DNA from 2 places in the Paenibacillus sp. FSL R5-0766 genome. Region 2 is predicted to be linked to the other one. Evidence: riboswitches for the same ligand, from Rfam matches in the RefSeq annotation. Region 2 holds a riboswitch; the other holds the start of a gene.

Region 1 (7,599 bases), 2.2 Mb from region 2:
ATCCGGCTCTAACTTTACCTTCAATCGATTTATCGAACTTTTTGATGATCCATGCTGCCAGTGGTCCGGCAATCATGGCACCGAGGAACATCGGAATATCACTACCCACGATGACCCCGATGGTCATAATGGCACCCACGACACCACCACGCTGACCATGCACCATCGTACCCCCGGTGTAACCGATTAACAGTGGCAGCAAATATTTGATCATCGGATCGACTAGCTGTGCTAGTGTCTCGTTAGGGAACCAGCCTGTTGGAATGAACATGGCTGTAATTAATCCCCAGGCGATGAACGCTCCCATATTCGGCATGACCATACCACTCAGGAATCGGCCAAAACGCTGCACACCTACCCGTAGCCCACCTTTGGAATTGGACGATTGGTCCAAATTACTCATTGTATTATCCTCCTTGGATCAAGTGATTATGATTTATGAAAGGGGTATCATTTCTCCCCTGCTGTAATCCTAAGCGAGAATGCTCTCCTGTTCAATGAAATGAAAGCGTACTTTCGTCATGAACAATGATGACAACATTAGGTTATGTAATCGTTTTAATCGATGCATAATGGCTGAACCCATTGATACACAAGGCTTTTTTTGCCTATGACTTTTATCATTTCTAGAATCATTTTCTAACCTATAGCTTGGTCCAATCAGTTGATTTACATCCACAATCTGCTTCAATCCACATTCAAAACCATTGTTGGAAAGCACAAAAAACCTGTGCAAGCTATCAGGCTCACACAGGTCGAAAAAATATGAAGCTCATTTCATTTGGTTATAAAATATATGTTAATAAGTACAAGTTTGTTAAAACTATTCTTCCGTATGTTTCCGATACGCGTCTGCATTCATCAATGTAGACAATGCTGCTGTCAGATCTCCCTCAACACGGATCTCAATCATCCAGCCTTCCTCGTAAGGAGAGCTGTTCACAAGTTCAGGAGAGTCCTGCAACGAATCATTCACCGCAATGATTGAACCAGTGACTGGAGAAAACAAGTCCGACACCGTTTTGACCGATTCGATCGTTCCAATGCTGTCCTCTGCTTTTACATTGGTTTCAAGGTCAGGCAATTCCACAAACACAATGTCACCCAGCTGATGCTGCGCGAACTCGGTAATGCCAATACGTACAGTATCCTCCCCTACGGTTTGCACCCATTCGTGCTCTTCACTGTACAGGAAATCACTTTTCAATTCGCTCATCGATATCCGCCTCGCTTTTCATTAATGAGTACATGCGTTCTTTGACCTTAACCTTTTTCCCAGAACATAGCGTATGATATTTTTGAATCAAATGTCAAGATACCTCACAATTTATTTGCTGAACACCTCTAAATCCTGTAACCGGATTACACTCTTTCTTCATATACTGGTGAATATTAGAATAGTAAGCGCAGTCTTTATAAATATACGAACAATAATATCAAAACAGAAATAAACATTCGGTTTTAAATCATTATCTATGATATCGTTCTTGACATCAGTAGTGGATTCACGTTTTAATGAGAGGAGTAAATGTGTTTATTGGACTATGTTATACCCGCGGATGAATGTAAAGGGAGAGATTACCCGTGACACCCGATTCGGGATGTACATGAGGTAACGCCGAAGGAGTAAACCACCGATAAGCGGAGGTGAATCTCTCAGGCAAAAGGACTTTTACGGGACGCAACTCTGGAGAGCATCTATTCGCCCGATGCGGGCGTTATGATCACCCAAGGGGAAACCTGCTGCATAACGCAGCGGGGTAACTCTCAGGTACAAGGGACAGAGCCTTAGAATACAGCGTGCTACTTGGCATGCCGATTCTTTGGCCTGTCCTTTTCCTTTTTCCCAAAAAACGAAAAACAGGATGTAGAACGGTGCTGCCATAGCTGCTTACCATACTTATGTGATGAAAATATCTAGCTGAAAATTTAAAAATACTCTGGTTCATTGATCCACGATTGTATATCCGGCCGGCTGACGGCCTATGACGAGGTGATTTGATGTCCGATTTGCTTAGAACACCACTCTTCCCACTGTATCAGCAATACGAAGGCGTACGGTGCATTGATTTTGGAGGCTGGGAGCTTCCGGTACAATTTAGCGGAATCCAGAAAGAACATGAAGCGGTACGCGAGCGTGCTGGACTGTTTGATGTATCCCATATGGGCGAATTCACAGTACAGGGTGAGCAGGCCGAAGTTTTTTTGCAACAAATGACGACCAATGATGTGACCACGCTGGTTCCCGGTCAAGCCCAATACACCCTGATGTGTTATCCAGATGGCGGTGTGGTGGATGATCTGCTCGTGTATAAGCTGGAAGATCAGCATTATATGCTCGTGGTTAACGCCTCCAACATCGACAAGGATTGGGCGTGGCTGCAAGAGCACTTGATCCCCGGCGTGAGCATGACCAATGATTCGGAGCAGACAGCGCTGCTCGCCTTGCAAGGTCCACTGGCTGTAGACATTATCGGGAAAGTTACAGATGCGGATGTAAGCTCGATTGAACCGTTTCGTTTTGTGCAGGATGCTGAAGTATGTGGAGTAAAATTACTGTTGTCCCGTACCGGTTATACCGGTGAAGATGGCTTTGAGCTATATGTTCCTGCAGATCAGGCCGCTGTGGTCTGGAATGGGTTAATGCAAGCCGGTGAAGGTCACGGACTTGTACCCACAGGCCTCGGTGCTCGGGATACACTGCGCTTTGAAGCAAAGCTCCCTCTGTATGGACAGGAATTGTCGGCAACTATCTCTCCACTCGAAGCTGGCGTTGGCATGTTTGTGAAGCTGCACGCCGGACCTTTTATCGGACACGAAGCCTTGTTACAGCAAAAAACTGACGGGCCCGCCCGCAAACTGGTCGGCATCGAAGTGTTGGAGCGCGGTATTCCCCGCCCCCACTATCCGATTTACGCTAAAGGCGTACAGATTGGTGAAGTGACAACAGGCACACAATCACCTACATTGAAGCGTAATCTGGGGCTTGCCCTCATCGACAGCAAATACGCTGCGCTGGGAACCCCGCTTGAGATTGAGATCCGCGGCAAGAAACTAAAAGCCGAGGTCGTGAAGACCCCTTTTCATAAACGGACACGTACGTCGAAGACACCTACTCAAGGAGCTGATCAAGCATGAGCAAGCACCGTTACATTCCCATGACTGAGCAAGATCAGAGCGCCATGCTCGCAACCATCGGTGTGGGTACGCTGGAGGATCTGTTTCAGGACATTCCGCAGGAGATTCGTTATCAGGGCGAGCTGCCCGTATCCTCCAAACTCGATGAATATGCGCTGACACGTCATATGTCCAAACAAGCTGGCGCCAATGCCAATTTCGAAACACACGCCAGTTTCCTCGGCGCAGGTATATACGATCATCATGTTCCTTCCGTCATCAATCATGTCATTTCCCGTTCCGAGTTCTACACTGCCTACACACCTTATCAGCCTGAGATCAGCCAAGGTGAACTACAGGCCATTTTCGAGTTTCAGTCCTACATCTGTGAATTAACCGGTATGGCTGTAGCCAATGCCAGCATGTATGACGGCGCAACAGCTTTTGCGGAAGCCGGTAATCTCGCCGCAGCAGCAACACGTCGCAAACAACTTATCGTATCCCGTACCGTTCATCCGGAAGCCCGTCAGGTATTGCAGGCGTATGCGCACGGATTAAGTCTGGAGATTGTCGAGATTGGTTATAAGAATGGCGTCACTGATTGGGAAGCCTTGCAAGCCGCTATATCGGACGATACCGCTGCTGTCATGATCCAGAGTCCGAACTTCTTTGGTGCCGTGGAAAATGTGAAGCAGGCTGCCGACCTCGTGCATGCGCACAAGGGCCTGCTCGTTGTAAGTGCCAACCCGCTATCGCTGGGTCTGCTGGAAGCCCCAGGCAAGCTGGGTGCCGACATCGTTGTTGGCGATGCGCAGCCCCTTGGCATCGCCGCTTCACTCGGCGGCCCGACATGCGGATATTTTGCCGTATCCCAGCCTCATATGCGCCGAATTCCTGGCCGAATTGTAGGCCAAACAACCGATCGCAACGGCAAGCGTGGTTTTGTACTCACACTGCAGGCGCGTGAACAGCACATCCGTCGCGAAAAGGCGACGTCCAACATCTGTTCCAACCAGGCTTTGCTTGCGCTCAGCGCATCTGTATATATGTCCATTATGGGTAAACAGGGTATGATCGATGTCGCGGATCTGAATCTGCAAAAGAGTCATTACACCCTGAATACATTAACTACGATTCCTGGAGTTAGCCTTACTTTTAATGCACCAACATTTAATGAATTCGTGATTAAACTTCCTGAAGGAACAGACGTGGATGCTCTTCAGTTGAAATTGCTGGATGCAGGCTTTATTGCTGGTTACGAACTCGGACGTGATTATCCGGAACTTGCCGGACATATGCTGATTGCTGTTACGGAACGGCGTAGTAAGGAAGAAATTGACGAATTCGCACGAGCATTGGAGGGATCGCTGTGACTCAGGAAACGACGACAACGACAACATCGGTACAAGGACAATCGGAAACAGGTACCTCTGTCTCCACTTCGGTTCAACCTGAGACGGATACAACATTTAGTGCACAGCCCTTATCTCCTGCTCCGGAACAATCATTGATTTTTGAACTCAGCAGCCCTGGGCGTGTCGCTTATTCCCTGCCAGAATGTGATGTTCCTCGTCAGGCTTCCGATACGTTGATTCCCCGGGAAATGCTCCGTTCGGAAGCAGCGGCACTGCCGGAAGTGTTCGAGGTAGATGTTATTCGACACTATACTGCGTTGTCCCGCCGCAACTTCGGTGTAGATAACGGATTCTATCCATTGGGCTCTTGTACGATGAAATACAATCCAAAGATTAATGAGGATGTTGCACGTTATAACGGTTTCGCCAAAATCCATCCATACCAGCATGAATCCAGCATTCAAGGTGCTCTTGAACTATTGTATACGTTGCAAAACGACCTTGCAGGTCTGACAGGCATGGACGCTGTAACCCTGCAACCAGCCGCTGGTGCCCATGGCGAATGGACTGGACTTATGATGATTCGTGCCTACCACGAAGGTCGTGGTGAACAACGTACCAAAGTCATCGTGCCCGATTCTTCTCACGGGACCAACCCGGCAAGTGCTACTGTTGCAGGATTTGAAACGGTGACGATTCCATCCCGCGCAGACGGACTGGTTGATCTGGACGCACTCCGTGCAGCAGTCGGTTCGGATACGGCAGCATTGATGCTGACCAACCCGAATACACTTGGTTTGTTCGAGAAAGACATTCAGGAGATTGCATCCATCGTACATCAGGCTGGTGGCTTGTTGTATTACGATGGCGCGAACTCCAATGCCATTATGGGCATTACCCGTCCGGGTGATATGGGCTTTGATGTGGTGCATCTGAACTTGCACAAAACGATGAGTACACCTCATGGCGGTGGTGGACCTGGCGCCGGACCAGTTGGCGTGAAGAACCGTCTGGTTCCGTTCCTGCCTAAGCCAATGGTAATTAAAAATGATGACGGTATGTATGCATTCGATCGTGAAGGCGATCAATCCATTGGCCGAGTGAAAGCCTACTACGGTAACTTCGGTATATTGATACGTGCCTATGCCTACATTCGTACCTATGGACCGGAAGGATTGCGCCGTGTATCTGAATGTGCGGTACTCAATGCTAACTATATGATGGCCCGTCTCGCACCTTACTACGAGATTCCGTATCCGGGCGTATGCAAACATGAATTCGTCATGTCTGGACGGGGGTTGAAGCAATATGGTGTACGCACACTTGACGTTGCCAAACGATTGCTTGATTTTGGATATCATCCACCAACCGTGTACTTCCCGCTCAACGTCGAAGAATGCATCATGATCGAGCCGACAGAAACCGAAAGTAAAGAAACGCTGGATGGGTTCATTGATACGATGATACGGATTGCCAAAGAAGCGGAAGAGACACCTGAATTAGTCCTGAACGCACCTTATGGCACACCGGTTACTCGACTCGATGAGACTACCGCAGCCCGCAAACCTGTACTGAACTGCGCTTGCAGTTAAAACTAAGTGAGTTTCTTATCCATGCTCTTGCTGATGTTAACTACACCAGTAAGAGCATTTTTTTGGCTAGACATTACAGGACGTTTCCCTCGTACTCTCCTTTATTCCCTATACATCTACGTAACAAAAAAAGCCGATACCCACAATGAATCGCGGATATCGGCAAAATCGCTACATCAATGCAGCTTATTATCGGAAAAAGAAAAAACCTCAAATCCGGAGGAAACCCCGGCAAAATTACGCTTGAATGCTTTGAACCAATTCAACAACTTGTTCAGCCGTTTGCATATCCAGAGCTTTGGCAGCCAGTTCCTGCATGTCCGCACGGGACAACTTGGTGATCTGACTACGAGCTGGCAGAATGGATGTTGCGCTCATGCTGAACTCATCCAATCCAAGACCGAGCAACAATGGAATTGCTGTTTCGTCTCCTGCCATCTCACCACACATGCCAACCCATTTGCCTTCACGATGCGCTGCATCGATAACCATTTTAACCAAACGCAAAATGGCCGGGTTGTAAGGTTGGTACAGATAAGCCACTCGTTCGTTCATACGGTCAGCAGCCATTGTGTATTGAATCAGATCGTTTGTTCCGATACTGAAGAAATCCACTTCTTTGGCAAACTGATCCGCCAGAACTGCAGTCGAAGGAATTTCGACCATGATTCCGAGTTGAATGCTGTCAGAAACAGCAATACCTTCAGCAACCAGCTTCTCTTTCTCTTCGAGCAAGACAGCTTTTGCTTCACGGAATTCACCGAGTGTTGCGATCATCGGGAACATGACACGCAGGTTTCCATGTACGCTTGCACGCAGCAATGCACGCAATTGTGTACGGAAGATATCCAGACGGTCCAGACACAGACGAACTGCGCGGAAGCCGAGGAATGGATTCATTTCTTTTGGCAGATCCAGGTATGGAAGCTCTTTGTCTCCACCGATGTCGAGTGTACGAACAACAACAGGTTTACCTTCCATTTTTTCCAGTACCGCTTTGTAAGCATTATACTGAATGTCTTCGGAAGGGAGCTTGTCTCTGCCCATGTACAAGAACTCGGTACGGTACAGGCCTACAGCCTCGCCACCGTTCTCCAGAACACCAGTTACATCATTTGGTGTACCGATGTTGGCTGCAAGTTCAACATGAACGTTATCTACCGTTACCGTTGGCTCATCACGAAGTTTTCTCCACTCTGCACGTTGTGCATCATACTGTTCCTGTTTGGCACGGTATTCAGCAATAACTTCATCAGTAGGGTTAACCAGTACGTGACCATCCAGACCGTCAACAATGATCATATCGCCTTGTTTCGCTTGAGCCAAGATGTCCTTGGTTCCAACAACAGCTGGAATTTCAAGTGAGCGCGCCATGATCGCCGAGTGAGAAGTACGTCCACCAATGTTGGTTGCAAAACCTTTAACAAATTGGCGGTTCAATTGAGCCGTGTCGGAAGGTGTTAGATCCTCCGCAAGCACAATCACTTCTTCATTGATCTCAGCCGGACTCATGAAGTCGATACCAAGCAAGTGAT
Region 2 (7,599 bases):
GCTGCGTGGAGATTGGCTGGAAGGCATATCCTTGCGGACTACCTGGGTCATGAGTCTCGCTGCTACTTTCTTTATCCTGTTATACGGAACAGTGCTGTGGCTGCTATCCCGAAAGCTCTTTCGGCCGATGAAATATCTCATAGAACGAATGGATGCTTTTGCACGGGGAGAGGCTGCTACGGATGTGGTACCTGTTCGTCATGATGAAATGGGCATCTTGCTCCAACAGTTTGATGCAATGCAAGACAAGATCAGACATACTCAGGCCGATGTGGAGAGGGAGCAAAAAGAAAAAGAGCTCATGATCGCCTCGTTATCCCATGATCTGAAAACACCGTTGATGTCCATTAGTGCCTATACGGAAGTACTTAACGGTGATCGTCAACTGAAACGACTTGAAAGGCAGGAATATCAGGATGTGCTGCTCGGAAATGTGGAGCGGATGAAACAGATGATTAGTGAACTTGAGATGTATACGGCGCTGGGTTCCAGTGAATCGGAGATGGCCATGGTTAAGGTGGAAGGTGAAGAGTTTTTTGATATGCTGCTTGGGAGCTATGAGGGACTTGCAGAGCGTGGTCAGATTGACGTGAAGATGGATGTCCGCACAGATCAACTGTACCGAGTTCATCCCGAACAACTGATGCGCCTGACAGATAATCTGATAAATAATGCACTACGCCACACAAGGACGAACGGTGTAATGGGACTAGGGGTTATTGCTTCAGATTGGGAGCTTCCTGAATGGATTATTCCTTCGCTTGGAGCTGAATTGGATAACTACAGGGCGGGAGCAACATTGATTATAGTACAAAATGAAGGTCCTGCTATTCCTGAGGAACAGCTCATTCGTATCTTCGAACCCTATGTTCAACACCAGAATCAGGAGGAGAAGACGTATGCAGGTGGTTCGGGATTGGGATTGAGTATAGCCAAACGGGTTGCAATAAAGCACGGAGGGGATATGCGCATGTGGTCATACGAAGGATATGGAACGCTGGCAGCATGCCGATTGCCTGAACATGGAGAATGTAAACGCAGAGAGGGTGGATAAGATGATGAAAAAAGGATGGATGATGCTGGGTACTGCTATGTTGGCAGGCGCCTTGCTTGGAGGTTGCGCGGAGAAGGATATGCTGGCTATGTCAGGAGATGAGATGATTGAGAAGGTTGTCTCAGCAGAAACAGAACCCGCCTCGTATTATGCGGAAGGTGTGATGAAGATATGGGCGGATGACAAGCTGACTAACACGATGCAAATTAAGGAATGGGTAGATGGTGAAACCGGACGAAAGCGCACGGAAACATCAGAGAATGGCAATGTCAGTTACGCAGTTAATGATGGAAAGAAGATCATCATATATGAAAAAGAAACAGGGGCAGCATATTCCATGGATGCATCATCCGTGTCACAACAACCTAATCAAACCCAGAAGCAAATATTGCTCGATCAACTAGAGCGGTTACGTACTACGCATGATGTGAATATGATGGGACAGGAGAAACTTCACGGACAGGACGTCATTCATATTGAATTGACACCAAAAGAAGAAGGCGCATTCTCCATATCTTCAGAGTATTGGGTAGATCCCAAAACGTGGATGATTGTCAAAGCAAACAGCGCGTATGGGGATGGAAAATCAGAAATGGTCTATGATCCGATTCAGTATGACCCTGAATTCACAAACGATACTTTCGTAATTGACATCCCTAAGGAGGTCGATGTGAAGGATTTGAACGATATGATGCAGAATTCCGAAGTGACCCTAGAGGAAGCGGAAAAAGCGTTGGAACAGCCGTTCCTACAGGACATGAGTGGAGAATTCGAACTATCACGGATCGAAATGTCTACATCGCGCGGTGAGCTGAGCAGAGATGAAGTAACCTTGTATTATGTAAGTAACGACAAGGTAGAAGTCAGCCTGACGGTATTCAAGATGCCGGAAGAAAATGTGGACGATACACTAATACCGGATGAAGCCGAGATTAAGGTTCGTAACACCGAGGGTTCATATATGAAGAGCATTCGGAACATATCATGGAGTGAGAATGGCTTGCGGTACTCCATCATGGGTGAAAACGAAGGATGGACAAAGGCAAAGCTGCAAGCTTGGGCGGAAGAACTGATGACCCTTCCCAATCCGTCTAGATGAGCTAAAGAATAATAATAAGGTTGCCGCAGAAACGAAGCGGCAGCTTTTTTGTATATTCTCCTTTTGATGTGGTGGATATCTGGCAAGAGGGCAACTTCACGTTTACAGTTCAATAAGCATATTTATAGAAGACACAATCTTGATTTGGTGATGCAGGCAGGAGAAGGGGGCATCGCAGGATGGCTGTTATTTCAACAGGGCCAATAGAAAATAACATTGTTGCGGGAAATGGGCATCCTACCCAGAGAATTACGGTAAGGCTGGATAATCGGAATACGATTAGTATTTATACAGTTCTTGTTCAAGGATATTATTTGGTAGGTGTACGCACATTATACGTTGAGGAATTGTTTAATGTTTTGCCTAACCAGGTTATAACAAAAGACTATTATGCAGGTTTAGATGCATTTGAGTTTATATTTATCACAGGTGATGATACGGAGGATGAAGTTCAGATTTCCGTATGGAGGAAAAACGAGAACGGTCAACTGGTAACGGCACATCGTTTGGTGTCTGAGGAATTGTTAGGAGCGGACCCCGGTCTAGTCGGGTAACGGGTGCGACTGGAGCTACGGGGACAGCAGGGGTTGCGGGAACAACTGGTCCTACAGGGGTTACAGGCGTTACAGGTGCGACAGGCGTAACGGGAACGACTGGAATCACTGGTGCAACAGGAGCGACCGGATCGACAGCAGCTTCTGCTCCTGCGGATTCTAGCCTGTTTGCTGACAGTCAGACAACGGCATTGCCTCTTCCATTGACCGGTGAAACGACCATTCAGACACTTAATGTACCTGTAGTAGCAGGCCAGCGGGTGAAAATAGACAATATTACGCAAGTGGCTGTAGTTGTAACAGCAAATTGGAGTGTTGTGTATAATATTAACCTGAGGCGAAACGGAGTGTTGATTAACCAGCTAACGCTTGCCAGATCAGCGAGCCCTGCGGGTACAGTCAGATTTCTTTCCTCCAACACTTATGTGGATACTGCCCCTGTTACAACGACTAACGCATATACGGTAAGTGTCCAATTTACGACATCTAGCAACGTCACGAGTGCCTCAGCAGAAGTGAGAAATATTAATGCTATTCGCTTCAGCTAGAATAGACATCGAACTTATGATAATTACACGTTACTTTTGTTGACATAAATGATATTGTACATTACTCTATGGGTATACTTGATCAAAAATTTAGAAATATACCAATTCGAATCAAATTAAGATAATACAGCGGATGATAACGAGCGGGAGAGACCTGGATTAGCCGAGCACAATGGCTAGTGCTCAGGCACCGAAGGAGCAAGCTGCTGCGCACCCGATGCAGTCGTTAATCTCTCAGGTAAATGTACCATCGTTGGACGCAACTCTGGAGAGTGCGCGAACTGCGCCACCCAAGGGGTATATGATCAGTCAGTCCGGTGACCTTGTCTGTAATTGCAGACAATGCACCTTGTCGTGAGACACTGCTGATCGTGAAACTCTCAGGTATCGAGGACAGAGAGAGGGCCTAAGGCCTTCTTCTGTCCTTTTTTGATGTCATCATATCCTAAAAAAGCAACATTGTGGATGAAACTCTTGGATCAAAATGACGAATACATTTTACAAATATGAATCATGATTAATAATGGAGGGTTACAAGTGCGATTTAAAGATGTTTTCTCAATTATTGGTCCATCGATGACGGGGCCTTCAAGTTCACATACAGCTGGTGCGGCAAGGTTAGGGAGAATTGCTCGTCAGTGGCTGGGTTGTACCCCGGATCGTGCACGGCTGACGTTATACGGTTCATTCGCTGATACGTATCAGGGGCACGGAACAGATCTGGCACTGATCGGCGGTCTGCTGGATTATGTCACAGACGATCCGCGTATCCCGGATGCAGAGCAATACGCAGAGGAAGCGGGTATGGAGGTTGAGTTTTATACAAGCGGTCTGCCTGCTCCTCATCCTAATACGGTCAAAATTGAGTTGTGGCATGGAGAACGTACCTGCTCCTTAATCGGTGCATCCATTGGTGGTGGCAGTGTATCGGTTCATTTGATGAATGATTTTCGTGTTCAGATTAGTGGTGAGTTCCCAACACTCGTTCTGCGGCATGCGGATAAAGCGGGCGTACTCGCGTCAGTGACGTCCACGATCAGTTCATCCGGGGTTAACATCGGGTATATGCAGGTGGACCGGAAAGCCCGTGATGGCGAAGCGCTTACCGCAATGGAAATGGATGGTGTGCCTAATCCTGATATGCTCAAGCGTCTAAAGGAGCTCGACCATGTGCTGGACATTCGTGTTATCGATTTGAAGAGAGGAGTTGATTCGGATGCGATTTAAACATTTACACGAACTGAATACGATCTGTACAGCGGAATCCAAAACCATTGCTCAGCTGATGATCGAGGAGCAGGTTCAGGAGACCAATACACCGGAAGCGGATGTTGTGAAGCAGATGTCTGAATATTATCAGGTGATGAAGGAAGCGGTACGCAAAGGGTTAACGGAAGATACAACATCACGCAGTGGGTTAACAGGTGGAGACGGTAAAAAAATGGCCGAGTACATTCGCAAGGGTGAGACTTGCTCAGGAGATGCTTCCGCACTTGCCATGGCGTATGCCCTGTGTGTATCTGAAGTGAATGCCTCCATGGGCCGGATTGTGGCAACACCAACAGCCGGTTCCTGCGGCATCATCCCGGGTGTGTTTATCAGCTCACAGGAGCGATTTGGCTGGACGGACGAACATTTGGTGAACGGGTTGTTCTGTGCGGGAGCGATTGGTTATGTTATTGCCAACAATTCATTTATCTCCGGTGCCGAAGGTGGCTGTCAGGCGGAAGTGGGTTCCGCTATTGGCATGGCTGCGGGTGCCATGGTTGAACTGCGTGGAGGTACACCGGAACAGGTCGTTCATGCCGTTGGTTTGGCGTTAAAAAATACACTGGGCCTTATCTGCGATCCGGTCGCAGGCCTCGTTGAAATCCCGTGCATCGTCCGTAATGGACTGGGTGCAGTTACGGCGCTGGCTGCAGCTGACATGGCCTTGGCCGGAGTGCGTAGTGCCATTCCATCAGACGAAGTCATCGATGTCATGCTGGAAGTTGGCAGTGCGATGCCGAGCCGACATCGGGAGACAGCCCAAGGTGGACTGGCCCAGACACCAACCGGCCGCAAAATGATGCAGAAGTTGGCTAAACCAAAGGCAAAGCGTGCCGAGCCTGAGCAGGAGTCGAAGCCAGCGGATTCTGACACAACTACAAGTGGGGCGGACAATGCTCAAGTGGACAAGGATACACAGGTTTAAGCTGAACCGGGACCACCGATATATAAATCAGTGACATTATGGTGTATAACGGCGAATACAAAATTACAAAACAAGCGTCCGCGAACCCGAATCCGGGTTATGCAGGACGCTTGTTTTATGCTGCCAGATGAAGCGAAGACAGGCTACTTAGATGTGACTTCAGATGAATGTGTATTATGACTCTAGTTCTGACTCACAGCCGTACTCAGTACGGCATATCCATACGCGGGCAGTTCAATGGCGAGTACGCCATCTTCCTTGGCGGTACGATGGTTTCCGCCGAATAACTCGGTCCATTCCTCGTCACCAGCCTCCAGCTCGACAATAGCTGTCTCTTCTGATCGATTGAACAGAACCAGAATGCGTTCCTCCTCATTTTGTCGCTCCAATACCAGTTGGCTACCATCGGGACGAGCCTGCAAGAAACGAACGGTGCCTTCTGCACGCAGGGCAGGATGAGCATGACGCAGGGAGATCAGTTTCTGATAAAACTCGAACAACTCTCGGTCCTGCTTCGCTTCATCCCATTCCATGCATTTACGGCAGCCCGGATCATGCTCACCGTCCATGCCAATCTCGTCTCCGTAATAGATGCATGGCGCACCCATGTAACTGAACTGGAATAACGCAGCCAGCTTCATCTTGCGCTGGTCGCCTTCACACAGCGTGAGCAGCCGCGGGGTATCGTGGCTGTCCAGCAAGTTAAACGCCACTTCGCTGGCCTGAAGGGGATAACGGGATAACTGTCGCCCGATGGAGTTTGCGAACTGTTCGGCGTGCATTGTATTTTTTACAAAAAAAGCATTCACGGCATCGGTAAACGGATAGTTCATGGACGCATCGAACTGGTCACCTTGCAGCCAGGAAGAAGACTCGTTCCATACTTCGCCCAGAATGTAGGCATCCGGATTAGCGGCTTTTACTACACGGCGGAAGTCACGCCAGAATGCATCGTCCACTTCGTCTGCCACATCCAGCCGCCATCCGTCCGCACCCACTTCCTTGATCCAATACTCGGCAACCTCCAGCAGATAGGCCTTAACCTCGGCATTCTCCGTATTCAGCTTTGGCATGTGCGCTTCGAATCCGAAGGTCTCATATGTAGGCATGCCATCCTTCACGTCCAGCGGGTATTCATGTACATGGAACCAGTCCTTGTATTTGGATTGTTCTCCGTTCTTCTGCACATCCACAAACGGCGCAAATGTCTTCCCGGAATGGTTGAACACAGCATCCAGAAGTACGCGAATTCCACGTGCATGGCACAGCTCGACCAGTCGTTTCACGGTATCTGCGTCACCAAAGTGCCGGTCTACCCGCAGGTAGTCCTCGGTATCGTATTTGTGATTGGTGGTGGCTTCGAAGATGGGTGTGAAGTAGATCGCATTAATGCCAAGATCGCTGAGGTAATCCAGATGGTCGATCACGCCCTGAAGGTCACCGCCGAAGAAATTGAAAGGTGTTGGCTCACCGCCCCACGGCTCTACCTTTTCCGGACTAATATCCGGGTTGCCGTTGGCGAATCGTTCGGGAAAAATCTGATAGAACACCGCATCCTTAACCCACGCAGGGGTTGTGAATACAGCTCCGGCATGAATATAAGGGAACTGGAACATACGACCCGGATCGTCCGGTTCTTCTTCCTGGAAGCCCGTCTCGGTCATCCAGATCTGTTCGTCTCCGTTTCTGAGCAGAAAAGAGTATTTCAGTCGGTGGTAGGGAGGTTTCACCTCACCCTCGTAATAATCGAACATGGAGTCAGAGGTGAACTTTGTTAAAGGAACCAGCGCTTTGGTTGCATCCCACGAATATTTATCCCCGGTCAGGGCATGTACCTCGGTCAGATCATTCTTTTTGGCACGCAGGCGCAGATGGATTGTATCTTGGTCATAGGCATAGGCCCAGTTTCGTTTCGGTTGATGATAGATGGCTTCCAGCAGCATAATGAATTTCCTCCCGTCAGGTGTGGATATAGTATGTACTTGGTAGACTTGATTAATATGACATTCCCCACGTTAATGAATACGCTATAATTAGAATGTGTGGTAACGTAAAGGACTTCAACATTGTTTCAACAAGACATGAATCCATATGTTATAGACAACTTTTATCATGATGATGCTCAGATATATCATTAACCCAATGAGGGC

Evidence for each region. Region 2 has a riboswitch for glycine ahead of sdaAB (L-serine ammonia-lyase, iron-sulfur-dependent subunit beta). Riboswitches for the same ligand answer to the same signal wherever they lie in the genome.
Region 1: another riboswitch for glycine. It lies ahead of gcvT (glycine cleavage system aminomethyltransferase GcvT); the one in region 2 lies ahead of sdaAB (L-serine ammonia-lyase, iron-sulfur-dependent subunit beta).

Annotation. Positions count from the first base shown of each region.
Region 1 covers NZ_CP150227.1:5,318,425-5,326,023, forward strand. The annotation lists gene MKY66_RS23020 (PTS mannitol transporter subunit IICB) at 1-403, opposite strand, end outside; gene gcvH (glycine cleavage system protein GcvH) at 824-1,216, opposite strand; glycine riboswitch at 1,560-1,682, shown strand; gene gcvT (glycine cleavage system aminomethyltransferase GcvT) at 2,002-3,138, shown strand; gene gcvPA (aminomethyl-transferring glycine dehydrogenase subunit GcvPA) at 3,135-4,490, shown strand; gene gcvPB (aminomethyl-transferring glycine dehydrogenase subunit GcvPB) at 4,625-6,064, shown strand; gene ptsP (phosphoenolpyruvate--protein phosphotransferase) at 6,302-7,599, opposite strand, start outside.
Region 2 covers NZ_CP150227.1:526,494-534,092, forward strand. The annotation lists gene MKY66_RS02465 (HAMP domain-containing sensor histidine kinase) at 1-1,054, shown strand, start outside; gene MKY66_RS02470 (hypothetical protein) at 990-2,153, shown strand; gene MKY66_RS02475 (hypothetical protein) at 2,333-2,707, shown strand; gene MKY66_RS02480 (hypothetical protein) at 2,911-3,255, shown strand; glycine riboswitch at 3,390-3,514, shown strand; gene sdaAB (L-serine ammonia-lyase, iron-sulfur-dependent subunit beta) at 3,793-4,482, shown strand; gene sdaAA (L-serine ammonia-lyase, iron-sulfur-dependent, subunit alpha) at 4,472-5,449, shown strand; gene MKY66_RS02495 (alpha-glycosidase) at 5,632-7,392, opposite strand.